One region of the Bradyrhizobium sp. CB1717 genome, then DNA from elsewhere that is predicted to be linked to it. Evidence: predicted binding sites of a transcription regulator. Region 1 holds the regulator's gene; each other region holds the start of a gene.
What was found. Region 1 encodes PhoB, which activates phosphate uptake and scavenging genes when phosphate is short. Its sites were predicted from a motif close to TGTCATNNANCTGTCAT; they were not measured.
Positions count from the first base shown of each region.

Region 2: the regulator PhoB is predicted to act here: its motif matches at 2,168-2,184, upstream of QA649_RS26325 (RNA degradosome polyphosphate kinase).
Region 3: the regulator PhoB is predicted to act here: its motif matches at 3,052-3,068, upstream of QA649_RS27630 (acetoacetate decarboxylase).

Region 1 is NZ_CP121666.1:8,935,129-8,940,344, forward strand. It holds gene QA649_RS41585 (aspartate aminotransferase family protein) at 1-1,095, opposite strand, end outside; gene QA649_RS41590 (GcrA family cell cycle regulator) at 1,550-2,062, shown strand; gene phoB (phosphate regulon transcriptional regulator PhoB) at 2,312-3,019, opposite strand; gene phoU (phosphate signaling complex protein PhoU) at 3,042-3,758, opposite strand; gene pstB (phosphate ABC transporter ATP-binding protein PstB) at 3,770-4,588, opposite strand; gene pstA (phosphate ABC transporter permease PstA) at 4,585-5,216, opposite strand, start outside.
Region 2 is NZ_CP121666.1:5,519,151-5,524,366, forward strand. It holds gene purM (phosphoribosylformylglycinamidine cyclo-ligase) at 1-648, opposite strand, end outside; gene QA649_RS26315 (CDP-alcohol phosphatidyltransferase family protein) at 805-1,347, shown strand; gene QA649_RS26320 (DnaA/Hda family protein) at 1,439-2,116, shown strand; gene QA649_RS26325 (RNA degradosome polyphosphate kinase) at 2,258-4,450, shown strand; gene ppx (exopolyphosphatase) at 4,466-5,216, shown strand, end outside.
Region 3 is NZ_CP121666.1:5,785,321-5,790,536, reverse strand. It holds gene QA649_RS27650 (pilus assembly protein TadG-related protein) at 1-395, shown strand, start outside; gene QA649_RS27645 (TadE/TadG family type IV pilus assembly protein) at 405-965, shown strand; gene QA649_RS27640 (TadE/TadG family type IV pilus assembly protein) at 965-1,630, shown strand; gene QA649_RS27635 (patatin-like phospholipase family protein) at 1,836-3,011, opposite strand; gene QA649_RS27630 (acetoacetate decarboxylase) at 3,235-4,017, shown strand; gene QA649_RS27625 (transporter) at 4,129-5,145, shown strand; gene QA649_RS27620 (carbohydrate porin) at 5,209-5,216, shown strand, end outside.

The DNA.
Region 1 (5,216 bases):
CACGACATTGTCGCCGGCGCCGACCGTCAGCAGTTTTTCATTGCGCAAGGCCGCAACGAGATCGCCCGAGGGCACCACAGCCTTGATGCCGATCAAGAGGCCCTCGCCACGCACTTCGCTGACGACGTCAGGGTGACGGTCGATCACGGAGGCGAGCTTCTGCTTGAGCAGCAGCGACATCTTTTGGACGTGGTCGAAGAAGCCGGGCTTGAGCATGACGTCGAGCACGGCATTGGCAGCCGAGATCGCCAGCGGATTGCCGCCGAAGGTCGAGCCGTGCGAGCCGGGGCCCATGCCGGCTGCCGCCTCCGCGGTGGCCAGCACCGCGCCGATCGGGAAGCCGCCGCCGAGCGCCTTGGCGAGCGACATCACATCAGGTGTAACGCCGGTGCGCCGATGGGCGAAGAGATCGCCGGTGCGGCCCATGCCGGTCTGCACCTCGTCGAAGGCGAGCAGCAGTCCCTTCTCGTCGCAGAGCTGACGCAACGCCTTGAGGAAAGCGGGCGTCGACGAACGTACGCCGCCCTCACCCTGGATCGGCTCGACCAGGATGCCGGCGGTCTGCGGACCGATCGCCTTCTTCACGGCTTCGATGTCACCGTGCGGGACCTGGTCGAAACCGTCCATCGGCGGACCGAACCCTTCGAGATATTTTGCAGATCCCGTCGCAGCCAGCGTCGCCAACGTGCGGCCATGGAAGGCGCCCTCGAAGGTGATGATGCGGTAGCGCTCCGGATGACCCTTGGAGAAGTGATGATGGCGGACCAGCTTGATCACGCCTTCCAGCGCCTCGGCGCCGGAATTGCAGAAGAACACGAAGTCCGCGAAGCTTTCCTGGCACAGACGTGCGGCGAGTTTCTCGCCGTCCGGGCTCTGGAACAGGTTCGACATGTGCCAGAGCTTGGTCGCCTGCTCCTGCAGCGCCTTGACCAGCGCGGGATGGGCGTGGCCAAGCGCGTTCACCGCGACGCCCGAGGTGAAATCGAGATAGCGCTCGCCATTGGTCGCGATCAGCCAGCAGCCTTCGCCGCGCTCGAAACCGAGGTCGGCCCTGGCGAAAACGGGGAGCAAATGCGGCGCGGCGCTGTTAGTCATGACGATCACTTGATGTTGCGGACGGCCTCAACGCGCTCACGCAGCGCACCATTGACCGGCCCGGAAAACGAAACGTGCCGCCTTTTAAGGGCGGCACGTGACACTATCTTATGCCGGGTAGAACGGGTGTCAATGCCGCCCGAAAGCCCCGCGAAACGCTGAATCCGTAGTCTTGCGGTGCCGGATTTGCGGGGTTTTTGCCACGGAACATGTGGAAGCGAGTCGGCTGACTCTTGCGCGTGAGTCACGCCATATTGTAGCGTTTGGCTTGTCAGATACGACATCTCGTGCAGCAGTTCTGATCCTCTAAGTCCTCATGTACCGGCGTAAACGTTCGGGCGTTCTGGTTACGCCCGGCGAGCCTTAAGGGATTCTGGCGGCACGGGTTTTTCGAGGCTTAGGCATTCGCCGCAAGGCGCCAGGACGGCAGCCGCACGGCGAGGGAAAGGGTGCAATGACGGTTTTGACCTGGTCCGACGATCGCGTCGAGCAGCTGAAAAAGCTCTGGGAGGCCGGATTGTCGGCCAGCCAGATCGCAGCCGAGCTCGGCAACGTGACCCGTAATGCCGTGATCGGCAAGGTGCACAGGCTCGGCCTGTCCGGCCGCGCCAAGAGCCCCTCATCGGCAGCTCCCCGGCCGCGCAAGGCGCGTCCGGCTCAGCACATGATGCGGGTCAGCCGCCCCATCGCACGCGGCAACACCGCGCTGGCACAGGCCTTCGAGGTCGAAGTCGAGGCGGAGCCTGTGACCTACGACAACGTGGTGCCGATGAGCCAGCGGCTGTCGCTGCTCGAATTGAACGAGGCGACCTGCCACTGGCCGGTCGGCGATCCCTCGAGCCCGGATTTCTTCTTTTGCGGCGGCAAGGCGCTGTCGGGCCTGCCCTACTGCGCCCAGCACTCGCGCGTGGCGTATCAGCCGGCGGCGGACCGCCGTCGCGCGCCGGCCAAGCCGGGCACGCGGTGAGCTTGTTCTGAGATCAAGAAGCAGCCGTCACACGATGACGGCTCAACACACTCCGCTGTCGTCCCGGCGAAGGCCGGGACCCATAACCACCGAATGCGGTTTGGCGAAGACTCTCTGTGACGCGGCTGCGCCGCGCAACTTGCACCGCGCTTCATCGATAGATCACGCGGTATGGGTCCCGGCCCCCGTGCGCAATTGCGCACTCGGCCGGGACGACACCCATGCTGCGGCAATAGCCCCCAAACCAGCTTACGTCTGCTCGGCCTTCGCAAAGCGATCGTCGAGCGCATAGCCGGCGCCGCGGACGGTGCGGATCGGGTCCTGCTCGCGACCGAGATTGAGCAGCTTGCGCAGGCGGCCGATATGGACGTCGACGGTGCGCTCGTCGATGTAGATGTCGCGGCCCCAGACGCTGTCGAGCAACTGCTCACGCGAGAACACGCGGCCGGGATGCTCCAGGAAGAACTCCAGCAGGCGATATTCGGTCGGGCCGAGATCGATCGGCCGGCCCGAGCGCGCGACGCGGCGCTTGTCGCGATCAAGCTCGATGTCGCCATAGGCGAGCACGGTGGCGAGCCGCTCAGGGCTCGCGCGCCGCAGGAGGCCCTTCACGCGCGCCAGCAGCTCCGGCACCGAGAACGGCTTGACGATGTAGTCGTCGGCGCCGGTCGCAAGCCCGCGCACCCGCTCGCTCTCCTCGCCGCGCGCGGTGAGCATGATGATGGGAAGCTGCTTGGTCTCGGGACGGGTCCGCAGCCGCCGGCACAGCTCGATGCCCGAGAGGCCCGGCAGCATCCAGTCGAGCACGATCAGGTCGGGGATGTGCTCCTTGAGGCGGGTGTCGGCATCGTCGCCGCGCATCACCGTCTCGACGTCATAGCCGTCGCCTTCGAGGTTGTAGCGGAGAAGCTCGGTGAGAGCTTCCTCGTCCTCAACCACCATAATGCGTGCGCCCATGGTGTCGTCGCTCCTTAAGTCTTCAGGTATTCGGGACCGTCGTGGCGAAGGTCGTCATGTCGCCCTTCGGCCGCTTGTCGGTGATGGCCTGGCCCTCGATCATGTAGAACACGGTCTCGGCGATGTTGGTGGCGTGATCGCCGATCCGCTCGATGTTCTTGGCGCAGAACATCAGATGGATGCAGAACGAGATGTTGCGCGGATCCTCCATCATGTAGGTGAGGAGCTCGCGGAACAGCGAGGTGCAGATGGCGTCGACTTCCTCGTCGCCCTTCCACACCGCCATCGCAGCCGGCAGATCGTGCGCGGCATAGGCGTCCAGCACCGACTTGACCTGCTGCTGCACGAGGTCGGTCATGTGCTCCAGGCCGCGGAACAGTTTGAGCGGATGGAAGTCGGCATCGAGCGCGGCGACGCGCTTTCCCATGTTCTTGGCGAGGTCGCCGATGCGCTCGAGATCGGTCGCAACGCGCATGGCGCCGACGATCTCGCGCAGATCCACCGCCATCGGCTGGCGGCGGGCGATGGTGAGCACGGCGCGCTCCTCGATCTTCTTCTGCAGCGCGTCGAGCTCGGCGTCGATGGTGACGACGCGCTGGCCGAGCGCGACGTCGCGGCGGATCAGCGCATCGACGGAATCGACGATCATGCGCTCGGCGATGCCGCCCATCTCGGCGACCAGGCGGGTGAGCTCCTGGAGGTCGGTGTCGAAAGCCTTTGCGGTATGTTCAGAACCCATGTCCCGTCTCCTCAGCCGAACCGGCCGGTGATGTAATCCTGCGTGCGCCGATCGGTCGGCGACGTGAAGATCTTGCTGGTGTCGTCGAACTCGATCAGCTCGCCGAGATACATGAAAGCGGTCTTGTCGGAGACGCGCGCCGCCTGCTGCATGTTGTGGGTGACGATCGCGATCGTGTAGTTCTCGGACAGTTCCTGGATCAGCTCCTCGACCTTGGCGGTCGAGATCGGATCGAGCGCCGAGCAGGGCTCGTCGAACAAAATCACTTCAGGCCGCACCGCGACGGTGCGGGCGATGCAGAGGCGCTGCTGCTGGCCGCCGGAGAGCGACAGGCCCGAGGCGTTGAGCTTGTCCTTGACCTCGTTCCACAGCGCGCCGCCGCGCAGCGCCTTCTCGACCCGGTCGTCCATCTCGGACTTCGAGATCTTCTCATAGAGGCGGATGCCGAAGGCGATGTTCTCGTAGATCGTCATCGGGAACGGCGTCGGCTTCTGGAACACCATGCCGACGCGGGCGCGCAGCAGGTTCAGGTCCAGCTTCGGGTCGAGGATGTTGGTCTGGTCGAGCATCAGCTGACCGGTGACGCGCTGGCCCGGATAGAGGTCGTACATCCGGTTGAAGATGCGCAGCAGGGTCGACTTGCCGCAGCCCGACGGGCCGATGAACGCCGTGACGCGGTTGCTGCCGAGCGTCAGGTTGATGTTCTTCAGCGCGTGGTGCTCGCCGTAATAGAAGTTGAGGTTGCGCACCGTCACCTTGGCGGGCGCTTCCGGCAACGGCTGCGAGGCCAGATGGGCGTTGGAACTCACGGATACGGAAAGATCGGTCATTTTGCAGTCCTCTCGGCGCCGAGGATGCGCGCGCCAATGTTCAGGGCAAGCACGGTGATCGTGATCAGCAGCGCGCCGCTCCAGGCGAGCTGCTTCCAGTAGGCGTAGGGGCTCTGCACGAAGTTGTTGATGGTAACCGGCAGGTTCGCCATCGTCTTGTTCAGGCCGAGGCTGAAGAACTGGTTCGACAGCGCGGTGAAGAGCAGCGGCGCGGTCTCGCCGGCGACGCGGGCGGTGGCGAGCAGCACGCCGGTGATGAGACCCGATCGGGCCGCACGATAGGCGATGCGCTTGATCACCAGCGAGCGCGGCAGGCCGAGCGCGGAGGCGGCCTCGCGCAGCGCGTTCGGCACCAGCAGCAGCATGTCCTCGGTCGTGCGCAGCACCACCGGGATGACGATCACGGCTAGCGCAAGCGCGCCCGCAATCGCCGAGAAGCCGCGCATCGGCACCACCACCGCGCCGTAGATGAACAGGCCGATGATGATCGAGGGCGCCGAGAGCAGGATGTCGTTGATGAAGCGGATCACCGAGGTCAGCTTGTCGTTGCGACCGTATTCGGCGAGGTAGGTGCCGGCGAACAGGCCGAGCGGCGCGCCGATGCCGACGCCGATCACGGTCATGATGA
Region 2 (5,216 bases), 3.4 Mb from region 1:
GAACGGCGCCGGGGCCTCGAAGCCGAGGCCGGATTGTTCCACGATCTTGCGCACCAGCGAGAAGCCGTTGGAGTGCACCCCCGACGAGGCGAGGCCGATCACGGCGTCGCCCGCGGCGATATCCTTGCGCGGCAACAAGGTACCGCGCTCGGCGGCGCCGACGGCAAAGCCGCCGAGGTCGTAATCGCCGTCCTTGTAGAGGCCGGGCATCTCGGCGGTCTCGCCGCCGATCAGGGCGCAGCCGGATTCGCGGCAGCCCTCGGCAACGCCCGCGACGATCGCGGCGGTGGCCTCCGGGTCAAGCTTGCCGCAGGCGAAATAGTCGAGGAAGAACAGCGGCTCGGCGCCCTGTACCACGAGGTCGTTGACGCTCATGGCGACGAGGTCGATGCCGATCCCGCCATGCAGGCCGGTCTCGATCGCGATCTTCACCTTGGTTCCGACGCCATCGGTGGCGGCAACCAGGACAGGGTCCTTGAAACCGGCCGCCTTGAGGTCGAACAGGCCGCCGAAGCCGCCGATCTCGGCCTCGGCGCCGGGGCGCGCGGTGGCGCGCACCATCGGCTTGATCAGGTCGACCAGGCGGTTGCCCGCATCGATATCGACGCCTGAATCGGCGTAAGTGAGGCCGTTTTTGCGGTCGGTCATGCCCGATTTCCAGTGGGTTTGCGGCTGGTTACGTCGAATTCCGGGGACGCGCAATGGCAAGCGTGGCGCCCCGCCCTATACTATGTAGAGATATCAACCGGTTCAGCCTCCCATGGGGCCGGATTCGAGGTCAGGCCGGGTGCCGGGAAGCGCCGCGTGAGTATTCCGAATATCATTACCCTGGGCCGCATCATGCTGGTCCCGATCATTGTCTGGGCCATCGTGTCGAGCCAAATGGAGGTGGCGTTCGCCGTCTTCCTGATCGCTGGTATCAGCGACGCCGTCGACGGCTTCCTGGCCAAGCGCTTCAACATGCGCAGCGAGCTCGGTGCCCTGCTGGATCCGCTCGCCGACAAGGCGCTCCTGGTCTCGATCTATCTCGCCCTCGGCATCTGGGGCGACATCCCGCGCTGGGTCGTGATCCTGGTGGTGTCGCGCGACATCATGATCGTCACTGCGGTGATCGTGTCCTGGCTGTTCGACAAGCCGGTCGAGATGAAGCCGTCGAAAGTATCCAAGCTAAACACAGCCGCGCAGGTCGCCTACGCCGCCCTGGTGCTGGCGTCTCTTGCCTTCGGCTTCAAGCCTGCGCCCTATGATATGATCATGATGGGCCTCGTCACGGTCTTCACGCTCTCCTCCGTGTCGCTCTACCTCGTCGAGTGGCTGCGGCACATGAGCACGATCGAGGCCAAATGAGGTGGGACACGGCCCCGCAAACGGCCAACTCCCGCTCGATGAAGTCGAATCTCTGAACGAAGCCGGCACGCCGGCATGGAGTAAAGCAAGCGTGGCAGGCCGCGTTCACCCCCGACAATTGGCGTTTTCGCTTCCGCATGCGGAGAGCCTCAGCCGGGACAATTTCCTCGAAGGCCCCGCCAACGCCGCCGGCCTCGCCTTGATCGACGGCTGGCCGGAATGGCCGAACCGCATCATGTGGCTGGCCGGCCCCGAAGGCAGCGGCAAGAGCCATCTCGCCGCGATCTGGGCCGAGGAGGCCGGCGCCCGCTCGACCACCGCCAATGCGCTGAGCGCCGCGGGCGTTCCGGCCGCACTCGCCACCGGCGCCCTGGTGGTCGAGGATCTCAAGGCCGGGGATTTTGACGAACGCGCCCTCTTCCACCTGATGAATCTCGCCCGCGAGGACGGCGCCTACGTCCTCTTCACCGGACGTAACGCCCCGGCCTCGCTCGAGATCGACCTCCGCGACCTGCGCTCACGGCTGCGCGCCGTGCCTGTCGTCACGCTGCTGCCGCCCGACGACCAGCTGTTCCGCGGCCTGATCGTCAAATTCTGCGCCGACCGTCAGCTCACCGTGGACGAGACAGTGGTCGGCTACCTCGCCACCCGGCTGGAGCGGTCTTCGGCGGCCGCCCGGCAGGCCGTGGAATTGCTGGACAGCGAGGCCCTGCGCCTCGGCCGTCCCGTCACCCGGGCGCTGGCCGTCGAGCTGCTGCGGGACGCCTGACCCCCGCCCGGGTTCAACACCGCTTGACGGCGCCGAGCGGCGGAACATCAATGTCATCGAAACGTCATCGCTCTAACACATGCTCCCGCCGGTTTTGCGCATAAGTCGCAAATTGGGGTGAACTGGATGGACCGACTTCTCATGGACTCTGTGCAAGCCGTTGAAATCAAAGAAAAAGCCCCAGAGATCGAGGGCCTTCCGGCGATCGCATCGAGCCCCGAACGGTTCATCAACCGCGAGCTCTCCTGGCTGCATTTCAACCGCCGCGTCCTGGAGGAAGCGGTCAATCCCAGCCACCCCATGCTGGAGCGGGTGCGATTCCTGTCGATTTCAGCGAATAACCTTGACGAGTTCTTCATGGTTCGCGTCGCCGGCATCAAGGCCCAGGTGCGCGAGGGCATTGCCGAGCGCGCCCCCGATGGCCTGACGCCCTCCGAGCAGCTCGCGCTGATCAACCGCACCGTCTCGCAGCTCGCCTCCGACCAGCAAGCGATCTGGCGCGACCTGCGCAGTACGCTGGCCGATGTCGGCATCGTCCTGGTCGACGGCAAGGACATCACCAAGGCGGAACGGACCTGGGTCGAGGACTACTTCCTCAACAACGTATTCCCGCTGCTGACGCCGCTGGCGATCGACCCGGCCCACCCCTTCCCGTTCATTCCGAGCCTCGGCTTCACCATCGCGCTCCAGCTCACCCGCGCCGCCGACGGCAAGCAGATGAACGCGCTGATCCGCATGCCCGGCAAGATCGACCGCTTCATCCGACTGCCGTCCGAAGGCAAAGCCGTCAGGCTGATTTCGCTGGAACAGGCTACTGCCCTGTTCATCAACCGCCTGTTCCCCGGCTACAATTTGCACGGCCAGGGCGCCTTCCGAATCATCCGCGACTCCGAGCTCGAGATCGAGGAAGAGGCCGAAGACCTCGTCCGCCTGTTCGAGACCGCGCTGAAGCGCCGCCGCCGCGGATCGGTGATCCGGCTCGAGATCGACGCCAAGATGCCGGAAGAGCTGCGCAGCTTCGTGCAGCACGCGCTCTCGGCCGCCGACGACGAGGTGTTCCTGGTCGACGGCGTGCAGGCGATGAACGAGCTCTCGCAGCTCACCCGCCTCGACCGGCCCGACCTCGAATTCACCCCTTACGTGCCGCGCCACCCCGAGCGCGTGCGCGAGCATGGCGGCGACATTTTTGCTGCGATCCGGCAGAAGGACCTCGTCGTCCATCACCCCTACGAATCCTTCGACGTCGTGGTGCAGTTCCTGCAGCAGGCCGCGCGCGATCCTGACGTCGTCGCGATCAAGCAGACGCTCTACCGCACCTCCAACAATTCGCCGATCGTGCGCACGCTTGCGGAAGCCGCCGAAGCCGGCAAGTCCGTCACCGCGCTGATCGAGCTCAAGGCGCGCTTCGACGAGGAGGCCAACATCCGCTGGGCGCGCGACCTCGAGCGCGCCGGCGTGCAGGTCGTCTACGGCTTCCTCGAATTGAAGACGCACGCAAAGCTCTCGATGGTGGTGCGCCGCGAGGGCGGTAGCCTCACCACTTACGTTCACACCGGCACCGGCAACTACCACCCGGTCACCGCACGTATTTATACCGACCTCTCCTACTTCACGTCGGATCCGACCATCGGCCGCGATGCGGCGCGCGTGTTCAACTTCATCACCGGCTATGCCGCGCCGAGCGATCTGGAAAAGATGGCGGTATCGCCGCTGACGCTGCGCAAGCGCATCATCGAGCACATCCAGGGCGAGACCGCGCATGCGCGGCACGGCCGTCCCGGCGCGGTCTGGATGAAGATGAATGCACTGGTCGACCCCGACATCATCGACGCGCTCTACGAGGCCTCGCAGGCCGGCGTGCAGGTCGAGCTCGTGGTGCGCGGTATCTGTTGCCTCAGGCCCGGCATCCCCGGCTTGTCCGAGAACATCCGCGTCAAGTCGATCATCGGACGCTTCCTGGAACACGGCCGAATCTACTGCTTCGGCATGGGCCAGGGCCTGCCGAGCGCGAAAGCGGCTGTGTATATCTCCTCCGCCGACATGATGCCGCGCAACCTCGACCGCCGCGTCGAGGTGCTGTGTCCGCTGCAAAATCCCACGGTGCATCAGCAGGTTCTCGAGCAGATCATGGTCGCAAATCTGAAGGACAATGAGCAAAGCTGGCAGTTGTTGCCGGACGGGTCCTCAACGCGTATGAAGGCCGCGAAGGGCGAGGAGCCTTTCAACGTCCACAACTACTTCATGACAAATCCGAGTCTGTCTGGCCGTGGAAAGTCGCTCAAGGAATCCTCGCCGCGTCGTCTCACGCGCCGGAACGAACGTCATCCATCCTGATCCGGGATTCCTGACGTGACGAAGCCGCGCAAGCGCGGCGCCACTGTCGCGGTCATCGACATCGGTTCCAACTCGGTCCGTCTCGTCGTCTACGAAGGACTGACGCGGAGCCTCATTCCGATCTTCAACGAGAAGACGCTGTGCGGCCTCGGGCGCGAGGTGCAGAGCACGGGCCTGCTCGCCCCTGATGCCGTCGACAAGGCGCTGACCTCGCTCAAGCGCTTCCGTGCGCTGTGCCGCGTGATGCAGGTCGGGCGCGTGTTCGCGATCGCGACCGCCGCCTGCCGCGATGCCTCCAACGGTCCCGACTTCATCGCGAAAGCCGAGCGCATCTGCGCCGTCAAGATCGAGATCCTGTCGGGCCCGCGCGAGGCGCGGCTGTCAGCGCTCGGCGTCATCTCCGGCATCCACCATCCCGACGGCATCGTCGGCGATCTCGGCGGCGGCTCGCTCGAACTGATCGACGTGCGCAGGAACAGCGTGCGCAGCGGCGTGACGCTGCCGCTCGGCGGCCTTGCGCTGCAGGACCTCGCACACAAATCGCTCAAGCGCGCCGACCGCATCGTGCGCGAGGAGATCGACGAGGTGCAGTTGCTCACTGCTGGTCGCGGCCGCACCTTCTATGCCGTCGGCGGCACCTGGCGCGCGCTCGCGCGCATCCACATCATCCAGAGCGGCTATCCGCTCCAGGTGATGCACGGCTATTCCATTTCCGCGACCGAGGCGCTCGACTTCTCGCGCCGCCTGCGCCGGCTTGCGGCCGCCG
Region 3 (5,216 bases), 3.1 Mb from region 1:
TGGTGTTCCTCGTCACCGACGGCGTCGAAGACAAGATCTCCGCGACTTGCCCCAACGCGAGCTTCGCCTCCAACAGTCGATGCCAGCAACCGCTCGACACGACGATGTGCACGACCATCAAGAACCGGGGCATCAAGATCGCCGTCCTCTATACCGAGTATCTGCAGCTCATTGCCGATCCCGCCACCGGTATCCAGAAAACGGATAACTGGTACATGACCTGGATCGACAAGTACGACCAGCCTACTTCCTCAACCGGCAAGATTGCGCAAAACCTCCAGGCATGCGCCTCGCCTGGTTTCTATAAAAGTGTTCAGACCGGCGGCGATATTTCCGCGGCCTTGACGGACCTCTTCATCAAGGTCGCGTCCAGCACGGCCAGCCTGGTGCAGTAGGGAAGCGTTATGACCGGTCCGGACGTTGCAACAACCAAGAGACGCCGCAATCGCTGCGCTGCTTTCGCGCGGGACAGCAGGGGCGCCACGGCCGTCGAATTCGCGCTCGTGGCCGCGCCGTTCCTCGCCCTCATCATCGCGCTCCTTCAGACCTTCCTCGTCTTCTTTGCCCAACAGCTGCTCGAAAACATCGCGCGTCAGTCGGCGCGCCTGGTCATGACCGGGCAGGTGCAGTCCGCGCAGATGACCCAGGCCGCCTTCAAGCAGAAGGTCTGCGATCAGATCTCGATCCTGTTCACCTGCAGTGGTCTGATGGTCGACCTGCAGGTGGCCAACTCGTGGTCCGGCGCCAACACCGCCATGCCGACCTTGACCTTCAACGCTTCGGGAGCCGTCACGAACACCTGGCAATACAGTCCGGGTGATGCCGGCGACATCGTCGTTCTCCGGGTGATGTACGTATGGCCCGTCATGCTGGGGCCGCTCGGTTTCAACCTCTCGAACCTTTCGACCGGCAACCGGCTGCTCATGTCATCGGCCGCGTTCCAGAACGAGCCAGGAGCTTCCTGATGATCGCCGCCTTGTCGTCTCGCGCTCGGCGCCTGCTAGCCGACGACCGCGCTGTTGCCGCGACGGAGTTCGCCATCGTAGCGCCGTTCATGCTGGTGCTCTACGTCGGCGGCGTCGAGCTCGGCAACGGGCTGGCGATGAACGTCAAGGTCAGCGCCACCGCGCACAGTGTCGCCGACATGGTCACGCAGAACACGTCGCTCAGCACGGCCCGCATGCAAGCCATTCTCGGCTCGGCGCAGGCGATCATGGCGCCTTATGCCGTCAAGGATTCCAGCGGGGCTTCGCTGATTACGATCACGGTGTCTCAAGTCTCCACCGACGGCAGTGGAAACGCGACCGTGCAATGGAGCGAGTCGACCAATACGTCGGCGGCGAGAAAGAAGGGGGACCCGATGACCTTGTCCTCGTTCACCGCACCTGACCCGAACAATCCCAGCAATAAGAACATCTCGCTCATTCTGAGCGAGGTGAGCTATAATTACACGACGAACCTTGGCTACACCATCGCCGGCACCGTGAAGCTGAGCGACAGCTACTACCTGTTCCCGCGCTGCTCGACGAACAGCCCAACCTCGTCGAGCTTTCCGTACTACGACGTGAAGTATTGGTCGACGTCGACGACCTGCACCTGCATCCAGCACTTGCAGCAGAAGAGCTGCTAAGGCGTCGCGCACGGCGGCGCCAGCCCGATCACGCTCTTCTGCGGGAATGGCGGAGGAGGGATTCGGAATAGTCGCATTATGCCCCTGTTTTGCCCGACGGGTCAAATGACCTGGCGGACTCGCCAAGTCATTGATCCGCCACGCCCAGTCTACTGTGCATGGGGTTGTTTTCGCACTTTTATATTTGAGCGCCCCGCGAAGCGCGCTAGGCGCTCTCCGTCTCCCGGTGCACGTCGTGCACCACGAGGCCCATGCCTTCGTCCGGCATCTTGATCCAGTCGCGGCGCTTCAGGGTGCGCTTGGTGTCCTCAAAGCCGCTCGTCCAGTGCTCGCGCATCGACGTGCCCGAGAATTCGTGATCCTTGGCGTCGCCCTCATAGGCCTTCTGCTGGTAGATCAGATGCAGGATCGCGATCTCCGGCATGTTGCGCAGGCTCGCTTTCAGCTGGCGCTCCTCCTCGGAGAGCTGTTCGTCCGGCAGCTTCGCCAGCGCCTTGTAGAGCAGGACCTTGAGGTTGTGCGTGCGGCGGTAGACGTCGGTGTTGTGCCGCGTGCGCGAGGAATACATGATGTCCTTGTGGCGGGCCATAACGTCCTGGATCGAGCGCGGCAGCACGCCGCGGGCGCTGAACAGGTCGACCTGAAATACCAGCGAATTGAGCGCGTCCTCCTGGTCGAGCAGGTGCTGCAGCGGCGTGTTGGAGACGATTCCGCCGTCCCAGAAATGATCGGTACCGATCCGCACCATCGGCAGCGCCGGGGGCAGGGCGCCCGATGCCATGATGTGCTCCGGACCGATCTCGTCATGGGCGTTGTCGAAATAGATGAAGTTGCCCGAGAGCACGTTGACCGCGCCGACGGCGAAGCGGACCTTCTTCTCGTTGATGAGGTCGAAGTCGACGAGCTCGCGCAGGCTCTCCTTCAGCGGCATCGTGTCGTAATAGCTGGTGGCGGTCTTGGCGCCGACCGGGCTGAACCAGGGGTTGACCTGATTGGGCGTGAAGAAGCCGGGCTGGCCGAGGGTGGAGGTCATCCACGCGCTGGTGAGGTTGCGCCACTGGCGGAAGACGTCGCCGTCGGGCGTGTAGTGCCAGATCTTGCGGTTGGTGATGCGCTCCCAGAAGATGCGCAGCGCCTCCAGCCGTTGCTCCGGCCGGTTGCCGGCGATGATGGCGGAGTTGATGGCGCCGATCGAGACGCCGCAGACCCAGTCGGGCTCGATGCCGGCCTCGTGCAGCGCCTGGTAAACGCCGGCCTGGTAGGCGCCGAGGGCACCACCGCCCTGCAGCACCAGCGCGACGCGGTCGCAGCGCTCGGGGCGCCAGCCGCGTGAGGGAGGCTGATGCGTTGAGTAGGTCGGCTCCGATGTGCGGGCGTCCATGGTGATGCCTCCTGCGTGTCTACAACGATTGCGTCCTGCGGTGACGGCGTGATGACAATTTCGGCGCCGATGCATCGCCTGCATGCGCGTCAACCGGAACGGGAATGCCGGCGGTCGTGGGCCTGACGGAAATCCTTCACATCGCAGTCAACGAGTGCGGCTAGCAATTTGCATCACCGCCTGACGCTGCCGGGCGGGCATCACAGACATCAGGAGACCAGCGATGCGCAGGGAAGATGTGCTGAGACTTCCGTCCATGCCGGCCGCCGGGCCGAGCTATCCGGCCGGGCCCTACCGCTTCGTAAACCGCGAATTCCTCGTCATCACCTACGAGACCGACCCGGACCTGATCCGCGCCGGCCTGCCTGAGCCGCTGGAGCCGATCGACCAGCCCATCGTTCACTACGAATGGATCAAGATGCCGGACTCCTCCGGCTTCGGCAGCTACACCGAATCCGGCCTCGTCATCCCCGCGCGCCTCGACGGCGAGGAGGTCAACTTCGTCTCGCAGATGTACCTGGACGACGATCCGCCGATCGCGGCCGGCCGCGAGATCTGGGGTTTTCCCAAGAAGTACGCCCATCCCAAGCTCGAGATCGTCAAGGACACGCTGACGGGCACGCTGGAGTATGCCGGCCAGCTCGTCGCGATGGGCACGATGGGCTACAAGCACGAGAGCATGGCCGGCAACGGCGATCTCACCCGCGCCACCCTGTCGAAGACGCAAATCAATCTGAAGATGATTCCGGGCGTCGACGGTCGTCTGGAAGTCTGCCAGCTTGTCGCGATCAACCTTGTCGACATCGTGCCGAAGGGCTCCTGGATGGGACCCGGCAGGCTGCACCTGGTGCCGCACGTCAACGCGCCGGTTGCGGACTTCCCGGTCCGCCGCTGCCTCGGTGCGCACCACTACATCGCCGACCTGACGCTGCCGTTCGGCCGTGTCGTGCACGATTATGTCAAGGAAGCCGAAGCAATGGCGGCGACGGGGCTGGCCGCAGAGTAGGGCGCCATCATCAAACTGTAACACTGGCGTAATTGAGTACCCGCGTGGAGCCGGGCGATGCCGTCAGCCATCGTCCGGCGACGGGGCATTTGTTGACGGTTGGGGCTATCCATGGCTGAGCCGGCGAAGCTTGTCAGCGCGATATCGGACACTGACCCCGCCATTCCCGGCCTGGTGTGGGCGTTCCGCCTGCACAGCGACGGCAGCGCAGAGGCGCTGCCGATCGACCGGCCGATCGAGTTCAGTCATGACGGCCGCCTCTGGCTGCATTTCAACCTGACGGACGCGCGCGTGCGTCCATGGATTGCGGCGTCCAGCCTGCCGCCGCTGGCGCGCGATCTGTTGCTTTCGCACGACACGTTCCAGCAGCTCCACGTCATCGATCATTGCGTCTACGGCGTGTTCTCCGATCTCGTCCGCGAGATCGACAGCGCGACGGAGGAGACCGCGTTCCTGCGCTTCGCCATGACCGAGCGGCTCCTGGTCAGCGGCCGCCATCAGGCGCTGTGCTCGGCGGACGCGACGCGGCGTGTGCTCGAAGGCGGCTATCGCGTCGACAATGTCGCCCATCTCCTGGAAAAGATCGTTGACGAGGTCGCCGACACGCTCGACCGAATGGTCGACAAGCTCGGCCAGGAGATCGACGATATCGAGGAACGCATTTTGGCGGATGAGGCCAAGTCCGAGATGCGCCGCAACCTCGGCCGCCTTCGCCGCACCTGCGTCCGGCTGCATCGTCAGCTCACCGGTCTGCGCGTGCTGTTCCACCGCCTCGACCAGAAGAACACCGACCACCTCTCGCCCGCGCTTCGTATCCACGCCGGCAAGCTGGCGCAGCGGCTCGACGGGCTCGATCACGACATCGTCGAGCTGCGCGAGCGCAGCCGCCTGCTCGAGGAGGAGCTGCGCTTCAAGAACGAGGAGGAGAGCAATCGCCACCTCCACACGCTCTCGATCGTGACCTCGCTCTTGCTGCCGCCGACGCTGATCACCGGCATCTTCGGCATGAACACCAAGGGCCTGCCGCTCACCGACGTCGAGACCGGATTCCTCTGGGCGGCGGTGCTGATGGCCTCCTCGGTCGGCGCGGCCTATCTCTTCATGCGGCGCACGGGCATTTTCAAATAGCGCGCGCCGATCGTGAGTTGGAGTACCCGAAAATCTCTGGCGGCCGCGGTCGCGCTGACCAGCATGGCGGC